Regions from separate parts of the Caballeronia sp. LZ028 genome, predicted to be linked through region 2. Evidence: riboswitches for the same ligand, from Rfam matches in the RefSeq annotation. Region 2 holds a riboswitch; the other holds the start of a gene.
The links. A riboswitch is a leader RNA that binds a small molecule or an ion and turns the genes downstream of it on or off. The one in region 2 is predicted to bind thiamine pyrophosphate.

Region 1 (5,760 bases), 1.8 Mb from region 2:
CAGCGGTGCGGATGAGCTTCATGGTTTCACCTTCCTTTGTTTTGATTTGATTTGATCGGCCACATCGTCATCCGGGTCCGGACGATTAGGCATCCGCAGGACTTTGCGCGCTCGCTCGCCGGGCCCGATTCGGGTTTCCCTCTTGCCATTTCGATCGATCAGATTTGCCGTCGAAGTGGCGCATGCGTTGAGCAATGAGCATGCCCCGAGACGGTGCGACGATGGCGTGTATCGGCCGCTGAGGCCCGTCCGGAAAGGGTTTCGGATTCGTTAGAGGAATTACTCGGGATGCGCGAAGACCCCGCGCGGTGCTGCATCGATCAATGCAGCGTCGCCGCGTGACGAGAAGCGGTTTTTACAAGGATGGTGCGTTCAGAGAAGTCCCCGCCGCCGCTGATCAAACCAGAACGAAAGCCCAACGGAAAGCAGAATCACAACGGTCGCAATCACGGTCCATTGCGTGACGATTTCCCCGAGCAGCAGCGCGCCCAAACCAACCGCCACCACCGGATTCACATAAAGACAACTCGTCGCGACGATCGTGCTCGTATTGCGGATCAGAAAGTTATACGCGACATAAGCGGCCATCGAACCGATCACAACGAGATACAAAAACGAGAACCCCGCGCCGACGCCGACGCTCGCCAACCGCTCGCCCGATGCGAACGCGATCGCCGTCGCGATCAATCCGCCCAAACCGATCTGCAGCGCCGTCGACATCAGCAGATCGGAAGGCTGCGGCAGGCGCGTCGCCAGATGCGCGCCGCCCGCCCAGAAGATCGCGGCGCACAGAATCGCCAGCGTGCCGACCGTCGAACTCGGCGAGGGATCGCCGTGATTCAGCAGCACGATCCCGAGCAGACCCAGCGCCACCGCGAACCACTCGCCTTTCGCGACGCCGCGTCCGCTGAGCGCGGTGAAGATCGTCGCGAAAAGCGGCACCGTCGCGACCATCACGGCGGCCGTGCCGGTCCCCACGGTCCGCATGCCGTAAGCCATCATCCCGCTCGACAGACCTTCCAGCAACGTGCCGACGATCGCCGCGTTGCGCACTTCCCGCGCGCTGGGCCACACCGACTTGCGATGCACCGCGATCAAGAATAGCCCGATGCCCGCGAACAGATTGCGCAGCCCGCCGAGCATCAACGGCGGAAAAGATTCGAGCGCGAGATGGATGCAGAGATACGTCGATCCCCAAACGAGATAGACGACCGTCAGCGCAAGCGCGACCTGCCCCTTGAAAGAGCGCGGCGCGCGAAACGGAAAACGGTCAGGGAAGCTGAACGGCAGGCGCGGCGGAGGCAGAGCGGACATGCATCACTCCGCGGCGACGGCTGCGCGCCGGAGAAAAACGGGCAAAACCAGACAGAACGACATGGCGTAAAGCAAAGGGGAATGGCGCGAGGAAGGACCGCGCGACCTTCGGGAAAACCCGGAAATCCGCGGCGCCCGACATTATGCAGTAAGCGCTCGCATCCATCGGCTCATTTTCGGGATGGTTGCCAAGACGCCACGCCGCGGTGTAACGTGTCGGCTGCTAACGCGGGGGTCCTGCGTTGCACATCGCGGTTTCGTGCGGTTTCATCGGCGAAGCGCTTCGTGTGGCGTGGGTGAGAAATACCCTTTGAACCTGATCTGGATAATGCCAGCGCAGGGAAGCGTTCGGGTTCCATAGGCCGCAGTCCACGCCACTTCAACCGAACCCGTACCTTTCCATCTCGTTCCTCCCTGTTTAGCTCCTGAGTCACCACGAGCTACGACATCGCTCGTGCTGAAAAAAATCGTCCCTTAGGAGATCAAGCACATGAATGCCAACCCGAAGTTCCTCTCGGAAAACGCCGTCGTCGATGCCGCCGCCATCGCGCCGCTGCCGAACTCGCGCAAGGTCTATGTCGAAGGTTCGACGCCCGACATCCGCGTGCCGATGCGCGAGATCACGCAATCCGACACGCCCGACGGCTTCGGCGGCGAGAAGAATCCGCCCGTCTACGTGTACGACACGTCAGGCCCGTACACCGACCCCGACGCGCAGATCGACATTCGCAGCGGTCTGCCCGCGCTGCGCGGCGCGTGGATCGAAAAGCGCGGCGACACCGAGGAACTGAGCGGCCTGTCGAGCGAGTTCGGCCGCGAGCGCGCCGCCGATCCCAAAACGGCCGAACTGCGCTTTCCGGGTTTGCACCGTCATCCGCGCCGCGCGCTCGCCGGCAAGAACGTCTCGCAGATGCACTACGCGCGCCAGGGCATCATCACGCCGGAGATGGAGTACATCGCGATTCGCGAGAACCAGCGTCGCGCGGAGTATCTCGAAAGCCTGCGCACGAGCGGCCCCAACGGCGAAAAGCTCGCGAAGATGATGGGCCGCCAGCACGCCGGACAAGCCTTCGGCGCGGCGGCGTTCGGCAAGGACGCGGCGAAGGAAATCACGCCTGAATTCGTGCGCGAGGAAGTGGCGCGCGGCCGCGCGATCATCCCCGCGAACATCAATCACCCGGAAAGCGAGCCGATGATTATCGGCCGCAACTTCCTCGTGAAGATCAACGCGAACATCGGCAATTCGGCGGTCACGTCGTCGATCGGCGAGGAAGTCGACAAGATGACGTGGGCGATTCGCTGGGGCGGCGACACGGTCATGGATCTGTCGACCGGCAAGCACATCCACGAAACGCGCGAGTGGATCATCCGCAATTCGCCGGTGCCGATCGGCACGGTGCCGATCTATCAGGCGCTCGAAAAGGTGAACGGCAAGGCCGAAGACCTGACGTGGGAAATCTTCCGCGACACGCTCATCGAGCAGGCGGAGCAAGGCGTCGATTACTTCACGATTCACGCCGGCGTGCGCCTGCAATACGTGCCGCTGACCGCGAACCGCATGACGGGCATCGTGTCGCGCGGCGGCTCGATCATGGCGAAGTGGTGCCTCGCGCATCACAAGGAAAGCTTCATTTACGAGCACTTCGAAGACATCTGCGAAATCATGAAGCAATACGATGTCTCGTTCTCCCTCGGCGACGGCCTGCGCCCCGGCTCGATCTACGACGCCAATGACGAAGCCCAGCTCGGCGAACTGAAGACGCTCGGCGAACTGACGCAGATCGCGTGGAAGCACGACGTGCAGGTGATGATCGAAGGCCCCGGCCACGTTCCGATGCAGCTCATCAAGGAAAACATGGACCTGCAACTGGAATGGTGCGACGAAGCGCCCTTCTACACGCTCGGGCCGCTGACGACCGACATCGCGCCGGGTTACGACCACATCACGTCGGGCATCGGCGCTGCGATGATCGGCTGGTTCGGCACCGCGATGCTCTGCTACGTCACGCCCAAGGAACACCTGGGGCTGCCGAACAAGGACGACGTGAAGGAAGGCATCATCACGTACAAGCTCGCGGCGCACGCGGCCGATCTCGCGAAGGGTCATCCGGGCGCGCAGGTGCGGGACAACGCGCTGTCGAAGGCACGCTTCGAATTCCGCTGGGAAGACCAGTTCAATCTCGGTCTCGATCCGGACAAGGCGCGCGAATTCCACGACGAAACGCTGCCGAAGGATTCCGCGAAGGTCGCGCATTTCTGCTCGATGTGCGGCCCGCACTTCTGCTCGATGAAGATCACGCAGGACGTGCGCGATTTCGCGGCGAAGCAAGGTGTCAGCGAAAGCGAGGCGCTCGCCAAGGGCATGGAGACGAAGGCGATCGAGTTCGTGAAAAAGGGCGCGGAAATCTATCAGCCGACCTGAAGCTTCTGACTCGCTGACAACGGCCTGTCGCACAGCGCGTGCGGCAGGCCGTTTTTTATGTGTGCGCCGGGCGCAAAGCCTTGTCGGGCCTGAATGAGCGGTTCATCCGACGATTCGGGCATCTTTTCTGCTGGTTGAGTGCGTGAACCGGCGCAAATGCGGCCGAGCCGCAGCCGATTCATCTCATCTTCGAATTGGAGAGTCGACATGAAAATCATCAAACAGATCGGCGCCGCTGCAATGATCGTTGGGTTTCTGGGAGGACTGACCGCTTGCGGCGACATGACCACGCGTCAACGGGATACGGCTATCGGCGCCGGCGTCGGTGCGGCGGGCGGCGCGGTGATCGGCGGCAGCGCGCTTTCGACGCTCGGCGGCGCGGCGGTCGGCGGGATTATCGGCAATCAGGTCGGGAAGTAGCGCGAACATCGTCTGAACGACGCAACGGACGCGTTTCGCCGCCATCAACGACCCGCTGTTTCATTTCTGTTACATAAAGGCGCGCCGCAATGCTTTTTCACATCACGCGGCGCGCCTCCCGGTTGTCGTTCGACTAAGCTGCTTCTTAAGGGGCCAATTTCATTCGATCCCACGTCCCGCAAGCCGTAACGCAAGGAGCAGTGCCATGATTTCCGCCCGCAGCATGTCCGGACCCAGGACGACCGCCGCAGCGCTCGCCGCCGGGCTTCTTCTCGGCGGATGTTATTACCCTTACGGTTATCCGGCTTATCCAGCTTATCCGCCCGCGCCTGTCGTCGGCGCGACCTACACGCAGCGGGAATTTGCGTTGCCCGCGTCCGGCACGGCGGCCACGCCGACGTCATCCGCGACCTTGCCGCCACAGTACGAATACGCCGTCGGCTCGTCGTACTCCGACTACTACCGGACGTATCCCTATCCGTATTACCCGCCGTATGCGGCTTACCCGTACTACGGCTATCCGGCGTACTACGGCTACGGCTACGGTTATCCGGCGGTTTCGTTCAGCTTCGGCTACTGGGGCGGCAGCGGATGCTGCTGGGGACATGGCTATCGCGGCGGCTACCACGGTGGCGGATGGCACGGCGGCGGCGGGTGGCATGGGGGCGGAGGCTGGCACGGCGGCGGCGGCAGTTGGCATGGCGGCGGAGGCGGCGGCCGCGGACACTGATCGCCGCGCCGCGATACGCCAGGTGAGACAAAAAGCCGTTTGTCGCCTTGCCGCGTAACACTGCTGCAACATTTTCCTTTCGACACGGGCTCGCGCGCACGACGCGCTTCATCGTGCGCCGGCGCACTTTCCTTATCCGACAAGGCTTCGCCACTATTCGCCAGATGATTGGCACGGTTTTGGCTACATAGCTTCCCTGCATCGAGTCGCAACGGCGATAACCGTTGTTCCGCGCACTTTTCCGTATCGGGGGATCGGACATGATGGCCTTCGTGTTTTTCCTGCTGTGGATTTTCGCCTCGCTCGGCCTTCTGACCGTGTGGGTCTTCCGCCAGACGCCATCGGCCGGTCGCGACGAGAGCGCGCCGAGCGCCGTCGCCGAGGGCTGATCGCGCTCGTCCGTGCTTCTCCGTCCGCATCGATGACGCGCCCGCAAGCGGCGCGTCCCTTCACGTCCATTCACCTCTGCGCGCCACGCCGTGGCCGGAATGGACGGGCATTCACGCCTTGACGCATGTTCTTCGCGCCCTATTCTTAGTGTGCGCGTTATGCGGTTGCTTAAGCCGGCGACCGGACATCGAACTCCACGCGCATCGCGGCTTCGCGTTGGCGCCGCTTCGGTTCATGACAGAACGAAGGAGACCCGATGTTCCACCAGCTACTCATCCCGATCGCCAATTCCCTGTTCGCATCCTTCATCGTCGCCGCGCTGCCGATCATCCTCGTGCTCGTGCTGCTCGGCTGGGCGCGCCGTCCCGCGTGGCAGGCGTCGCTCGCGGGGCTGGTCCTTGCGCTCGTCATCGCCATCGCGGGCTGGCATTTTCCGGTCGGGCTCGCGCTCGATTCGGTCGCGGCCGGCGCCGTGTTCGCGCTG
Region 2 (5,760 bases):
GGTTCAAGGCGCGCGCTGCATGGACTGCGGCATTCCGTTCTGCAACAACGGCTGCCCGGTCAACAACATCATTCCGGACTTCAACGATCTCGTGTTCCAGCAGGACTGGAAGAGCGCGATCAACGTGCTGCATTCGACCAACAACTTCCCGGAATTCACGGGCCGCATCTGCCCGGCGCCGTGCGAAGCGGCGTGCACATTGGGCATCAACGACGATCCGGTCGGCATCAAGTCGATCGAGCACGCGATCATCGACAAGGCTTTCGCCGAAGGCTGGGTCGTGCCGCAACCGCCGAAGCACAAGACGGGCAAGAAGGTCGCCGTCGTCGGTTCGGGGCCCGCGGGTCTCGCGGCCGCGCAGCAACTCGGACGCGCGGGCCATGAAGTCGTCGTGTTCGAGAAGAACGATCGCATCGGCGGTCTGCTGCGTTACGGCATCCCCGATTTCAAGCTGGAGAAGTGGCTGATCGATCGCCGCATGCGTCAGATGGAGGCGGAAGGCGTGTCGTTCCGCACGAACGTGTTCATCGGCAAGGATGCGCTGCCGGAATACATCGCGAATACGGCGAAGGAAACCATCACGCCCGACGAGCTGAAGGAACAGTTCGACGCGGTCGTGATCGCGGGCGGCTCGGAAACGCCGCGCGATCTGCCGGTGCCGGGGCGCGAGCTCGAAGGCATCTACTACGCGATGGAATTCCTGCCGCAGCAGAACAAGGTCAACGCGGGCGACAAGCTGCCGGATCAACTGCTCGCGAAGGGCAAGCATGTCGTCGTGATCGGCGGCGGCGATACGGGTTCGGATTGCGTGGGCACGTCGAATCGTCATGGCGCGAAGAGCGTGACGCAGTTCGAACTGCTCGCGCAGCCGCCCGAGGAAGAGAACAAGCCGCTCGTGTGGCCGTACTGGCCGATCAAGCTGCGTACGTCGTCGTCGCATGAAGAAGGTTGCGAGCGCGACTGGTCGGTTGCGACGAAGCGCTTCGAAGGCAAGAACGGCAAGGTCGAGAAGCTGATCGCCGTGCGCGTCGAGTGGAAGGGCGGCAAGATGCAGGAAGTGCCGGGTTCCGAGTTCGAGATGAAGGCCGATCTCGTGCTGCTCGCGATGGGCTTCACGCAGCCGGTGTCGCCGGTGCTGGATGCGTTCGGCGTCGAGAAGGATGCGCGCGGCAACGTGCGCGCCGCGACCGAAGGCGACAAGGCGTATTACACGTCGGTCGATAAAGTCTTCACCGCCGGCGATATGCGTCGCGGGCAGTCGCTGGTCGTCTGGGCGATTCGCGAAGGACGTCAGTGCGCACGATCGGTGGATGCGTATCTGATGGGATCGAGCGAGTTGCCGCGGTAAGCGTCGCTCGACGCTTCATGCAAAAAGGCCACGCGATTGCGTGGCCTTTTGCTTTTGAGCGCGGACGGGTCAAACCTCCGCCATCGCCCTCTCGATCTCGATCTTGTAATCATGGAACATCGCGACCGACTCGCGATGCGCCACGCTCACAATCGCCGCCTTCGGAAGCCGCTCGACCAGCATGTTGTAGATATGCAGCTCGTTCTCGGCGTCGAGCGCGCTCGTGGCTTCGTCGAGGAACACGAAGTCCGGCTTGTGCAACAGCACGCGCGCGGCAGCAAGCCGTTGCTGCTCGCCCGGCGACAGACTCCGCGCCCAATGCGCGCTTTCCTCCAGCCGATCCGCATACGCCTCGAGATTGCACAGACGCAGCGCGTCGCGCGACTCTTCATCACTGAACGTTCCACCCGCCGACGGATACGAAAGCGCCGCGCGCAACGTGCCGATCGGCAGATAACTCATCTGCGGGACGAACATCATCTTCGCGTCGACGGGCGCGTCGATCGTGCCGTCGCCGAACGGCCAAAGACCCGCGAGCGCGCGCATCAACGTGCTCTTGCCCGAGCCCGATGGACCGACGACCAGCCAGCGCGAACCCGGCTCGATCGACACGTTCGCCACGCGCGAAAGCGGCGTGCCGTTGGGCAGCGCGAGCATGAGCCCGTTCGTCGTGAGCGACGGCGTGCTCGTGTAGTGCAGGTTGATGCCGCCGCGCTCCGTCGCTGGCGACGTTTCTTCGCGGATATGCGTCGAGCGCATCACGCGCTTGAATTCGCGCAGACGATTCACGGTCGCGCGCCATTCGACCAACGTCGAATAACTGTTGATGAACCACGAAAACGAATCGCTGACCGTGCCGAACGCCGATGAAATCTGCATCAGCACGCCGAACGAAAACGCGCCCGCGAAGTAGCGCGGCGCGGCGACCATGATCGGGAAAATGATCGCGATCTGCCCGTAGAACGACAGCACGAAGGTCATGCGCTTCGTGTACTTCATGATCATCCACCAGTTGTCGCGAATGCGCTGGAAGATGGTCTTTGCGTTCGCCGTTTCGGTCGCGATGCCGTCATAAAACGCAATCTGTTCGGCGTTCTCGCGCACGCGGATCAGGCCGAAACGGAAATCGGCCTCGACCTTCTGCTGCTGATAGTTGATCGACACGAGCGGATGCCCGACCTTCTGGATGATCAGCGAGCCGAGAATCGCGTAGAGCGCGGCGGCCCAGACCATATAGCCCGGAATCGTGATCGGCGTGCCGCCGAGCGAGAAGGTCAGCGCGCCCGCGATGGTCCAGAGAATCGTGATGAAAGTGACGAGCGTGACGAGCGTCGAAAGCAGATCGAGCGAGAGCGAAAGCGTGGTGGTGGCGAAGGATTGCAGGTCGTCGGAAATACGCTGGTCGGGGTTGTCGGCGAGGCGGTCGCGCTCGATGCGGTAGAACGCCTTGTCACCGAGCCATTGTTCCAGAAAGCGGTTGGTGAGCCATTGACGCCAGCGAAACGCGAGCATCTGCCGCAGATATCGACCGTACACCGCGAGCAGGATGTACGCGAACGCGAGGCCCGTGAAGATCAGCAGCAGATGCGGAAAGTCCTTGACGTTCTTGTTCTGCAGCGCGTTGTAGAAGTCGGCGTTCCAGCTGTTGAGCCGGACGTTGATCCACACAACGGTCATGTTGATCGCGATGATCGCGACGAGAAGGCCCCACGCGAAGCCGCGCTCCTCCGACACCCAGTAGGGCTTGATGAGGCTCCACGCCGAGACTTCGTCGGCCTTCTGCTGCGTGCTTTCGGTATGGGTGTTGGTCATGAGCTTCCTGCTGATGCGCCTCGTGGCGCCCGATTGTTACGTCCGCGGCCGGGCCGCGCGCGGCGTTTTCCGGCTCCGCAGATTGTTCCGGGGTTCGCTTAACGCTCACTTAATTTCGGGCGATCGTCCTGCGAACCATGTTCGCGGCATTGTGCCAGAGTGCCGCCGCGCACGATAAAAGGCGGGGAATCCCGGTTTGCAGCGCCTTCGCCTTTCATGTTTTAATGACCCTCGACGAAACAGGGGTGCTTCGCGTGCATCGGCGGCCGGAACGGTCGGCAGCGCGGCGAGGCTGAGAGAGACCCTTTGCACCCGATCCGGGTAATACCGGCGAGGGAAGTTTCCGGAGACCGCGCGAGCCTCGCGCCATTCCTCCAGTCTCTTCCAGTCCTTTCTTCGCGCCCGGCGCGCTTCATGCGCTGCCGAGCCGGTCTCTCCCGCTGATTTCGTCCTCGTGATGTGGCGCCGCGCCAGCACGATCGGGATCGCGTCTTTCGTCTCCATCGTGCACCGCAGCGTTACGCGTATGGAGACATCGAATTGATGAACAGAATCGATCAGGGCGCCGCGCGCCGGCCGGATTTCGCCGTCGTCGGCGGCGGGCTCGTCGGACGGCTCGTCGCCTGGCAACTCGCGGGCGCGGGCCACGACGTCGCGCTTTACGAACGCGGCGACGCCGCCGGCACACAGTCGGCCGCGTGGGTCGCCGCCGCCATGCTCGCGCCGCTCGCGGAAGCGGCGAGCGCGGAGCCGCTCGTCGTCGGGCTGGGGGCGGCATCGCTCGAACGCTGGCCTGAACTCATCGCGCAATTGCCCGAGCCGGTTTTCTTTCAGCGCAACGGCACGCTCGTCGTCTGGCACGGCGCGGATCGCGCCGAAGCGCCGCTCTTCGAACGCCGTCTCAAGGCCAATTCGCCCGCCAATCTGCTCGACGGCGGCTTCGTCAAGCTCGCGGGCGCGCAAGTCGCGCAAGCCGAACCGGCGCTCGGAACGCGCTTCGCGCAGGGCTGGCTGCTGCCGAACGAAGGCCAACTCGACAACCGTCAGGCGCTTGGCGCGCTCGCCGCCGGACTTGCCGCGCGCGGCGTGCGTACGCACTGGAACACCGCCGTCGATGCGATGCCCGACGCGCGCTGGATCATCGATTGCCGCGGCCTCGGCGGCAAGCCCGCGTGGCCCGCGCTGCGCGGCATTCGCGGCGAAGTCGCGCGCGTGCACGCGCCGGGCATCGGGCTGACGCGGCCGGTGCGGCTCTTGCATCCGCGCTATCCGCTCTACATCGCGCCGAAGGAGAACGATCTCTACGTGATCGGCGCGACGGAAGTCGAGGGCGAGGACATGTCGCCCGTGAGCGTACGTTCGGCGCTCGAGCTGCTGAGCGCCGCGTTCGCGGTGCATCCGGGTTTCGGCGAGGCGCGCATCCTCGAACTGAACTCGCATTGCCGGCCGACCTTGCCGGATCACCGGCCGGCGATCGTCTGGGACGGGGCGCGGACCTTGCGCGTGAACGGCTTGTACCGGCACGGCTTCATGATCGCGCCCGAAGTCGCGGATGCCGCGTGCCGTCTCGCCGACGCGCTCGCTTCCGGCGATATCGCCGATGCCGAGGCCTTCTCCGATTTCCGCAGCGCCGCGCGCTGGCCCGAACTGCTGCACGGCGAGTTCGCGGTTGCGCCAGCGCTCTAGTCATCAGGAAACAACCATGAACATCCACATCAATCAGCGCGTCTTCGATTTGCCCGACGCCACCACCGTCACCGACGCGCTCGCCGCGTTCGGCGCGAAACCGCCGTTCGCGGTCGCGCTGAACGGCCAGTTCGTCGCGCGCGGCGAACACGCCACGAAAATGCTCGCCGCCGGCGACAAGCTCGACGTCGTGTCGCCCGTCGCGGGCGGCTGAACTCCGAACCGAAGGATCGAACCATGACCATTTCCACCGCCGACGTCCTCACGCTCTACGGCGAGACGTTTCCGAGCCGCGTGCTGCTCGGCACGTCGCGTTATCCGTCGCTGCAATCGCTTTCCGACTCCATCGACGCCGCTCGGCCGGGCATGGTCACGGTCGCGCTGCGCCGTCAGTCGGAGACTGGCGAAGCCGGCTTTTTCGATGTGCTCAAGCGCCACGGCGTCGCGCTTTTGCCGAACACGGCGGGCTGCCAGAGCGTCGACGAGGTGCTCACGACCGCGCACATGGCGCGCGAGGTGTTCGAGACGCCGTGGATCAAACTGGAATTGATCGGCGACGACTACACGCTGCAGCCCGATCCGATCGGCCTCGTCGAAGCGGCGGCCAAGCTGATCCGCGATGGCTTCAAGGTGCTGCCTTACTGCACGGAAGATCTCGTCATCGGCCGGCGTCTGCTCGATGCCGGCTGCGAAGCGCTGATGCCGTGGGGCGCGCCCATCGGCACGGGCAAGGGCGTGACGAATCCATACGGGCTGCGCACCTTGCGCGAGCGTCTGCCGGATGTGCCGCTGATCGTCGATGCCGGTCTCGGCGTGCCGTCGCATGCGTGTCAGGTGATGGAATGGGGCTTCGATGGCGTGCTGCTCAACACGGCCGTCTCGCAGGCAACCTTCCCGCCGCAGATGGCGCGCGC

Region 1: linked by a shared signal. The riboswitch ahead of thiC (phosphomethylpyrimidine synthase ThiC) and the one ahead of QCE58_RS14260 (FAD-dependent oxidoreductase) in region 2 are both predicted to bind thiamine pyrophosphate.

What each region holds. Positions count from the first base shown of each region.
Region 1 covers NZ_JARUXN010000001.1:1,258,628-1,264,387, reverse strand. Annotated here, with positions in the region: gene QCE58_RS05915 (DUF4397 domain-containing protein) at 1-22, opposite strand, end outside; gene QCE58_RS05910 (EamA family transporter) at 373-1,314, opposite strand; TPP riboswitch at 1,535-1,675, shown strand; gene thiC (phosphomethylpyrimidine synthase ThiC) at 1,805-3,736, shown strand; gene QCE58_RS05900 (glycine zipper 2TM domain-containing protein) at 3,977-4,156, shown strand; gene QCE58_RS05895 (hypothetical protein) at 4,362-4,886, shown strand; gene QCE58_RS05890 (hypothetical protein) at 5,147-5,275, shown strand; gene QCE58_RS05885 (L-lactate permease) at 5,533-5,760, shown strand, end outside.
Region 2 covers NZ_JARUXN010000001.1:3,013,574-3,019,333, reverse strand. Annotated here, with positions in the region: gene QCE58_RS14270 (glutamate synthase subunit beta) at 1-1,348, shown strand, start outside; gene QCE58_RS14265 (ABC transporter ATP-binding protein/permease) at 1,418-3,160, opposite strand; TPP riboswitch at 3,392-3,516, shown strand; gene QCE58_RS14260 (FAD-dependent oxidoreductase) at 3,704-4,846, shown strand; gene thiS (sulfur carrier protein ThiS) at 4,863-5,060, shown strand; gene QCE58_RS14250 (thiazole synthase) at 5,084-5,760, shown strand, end outside.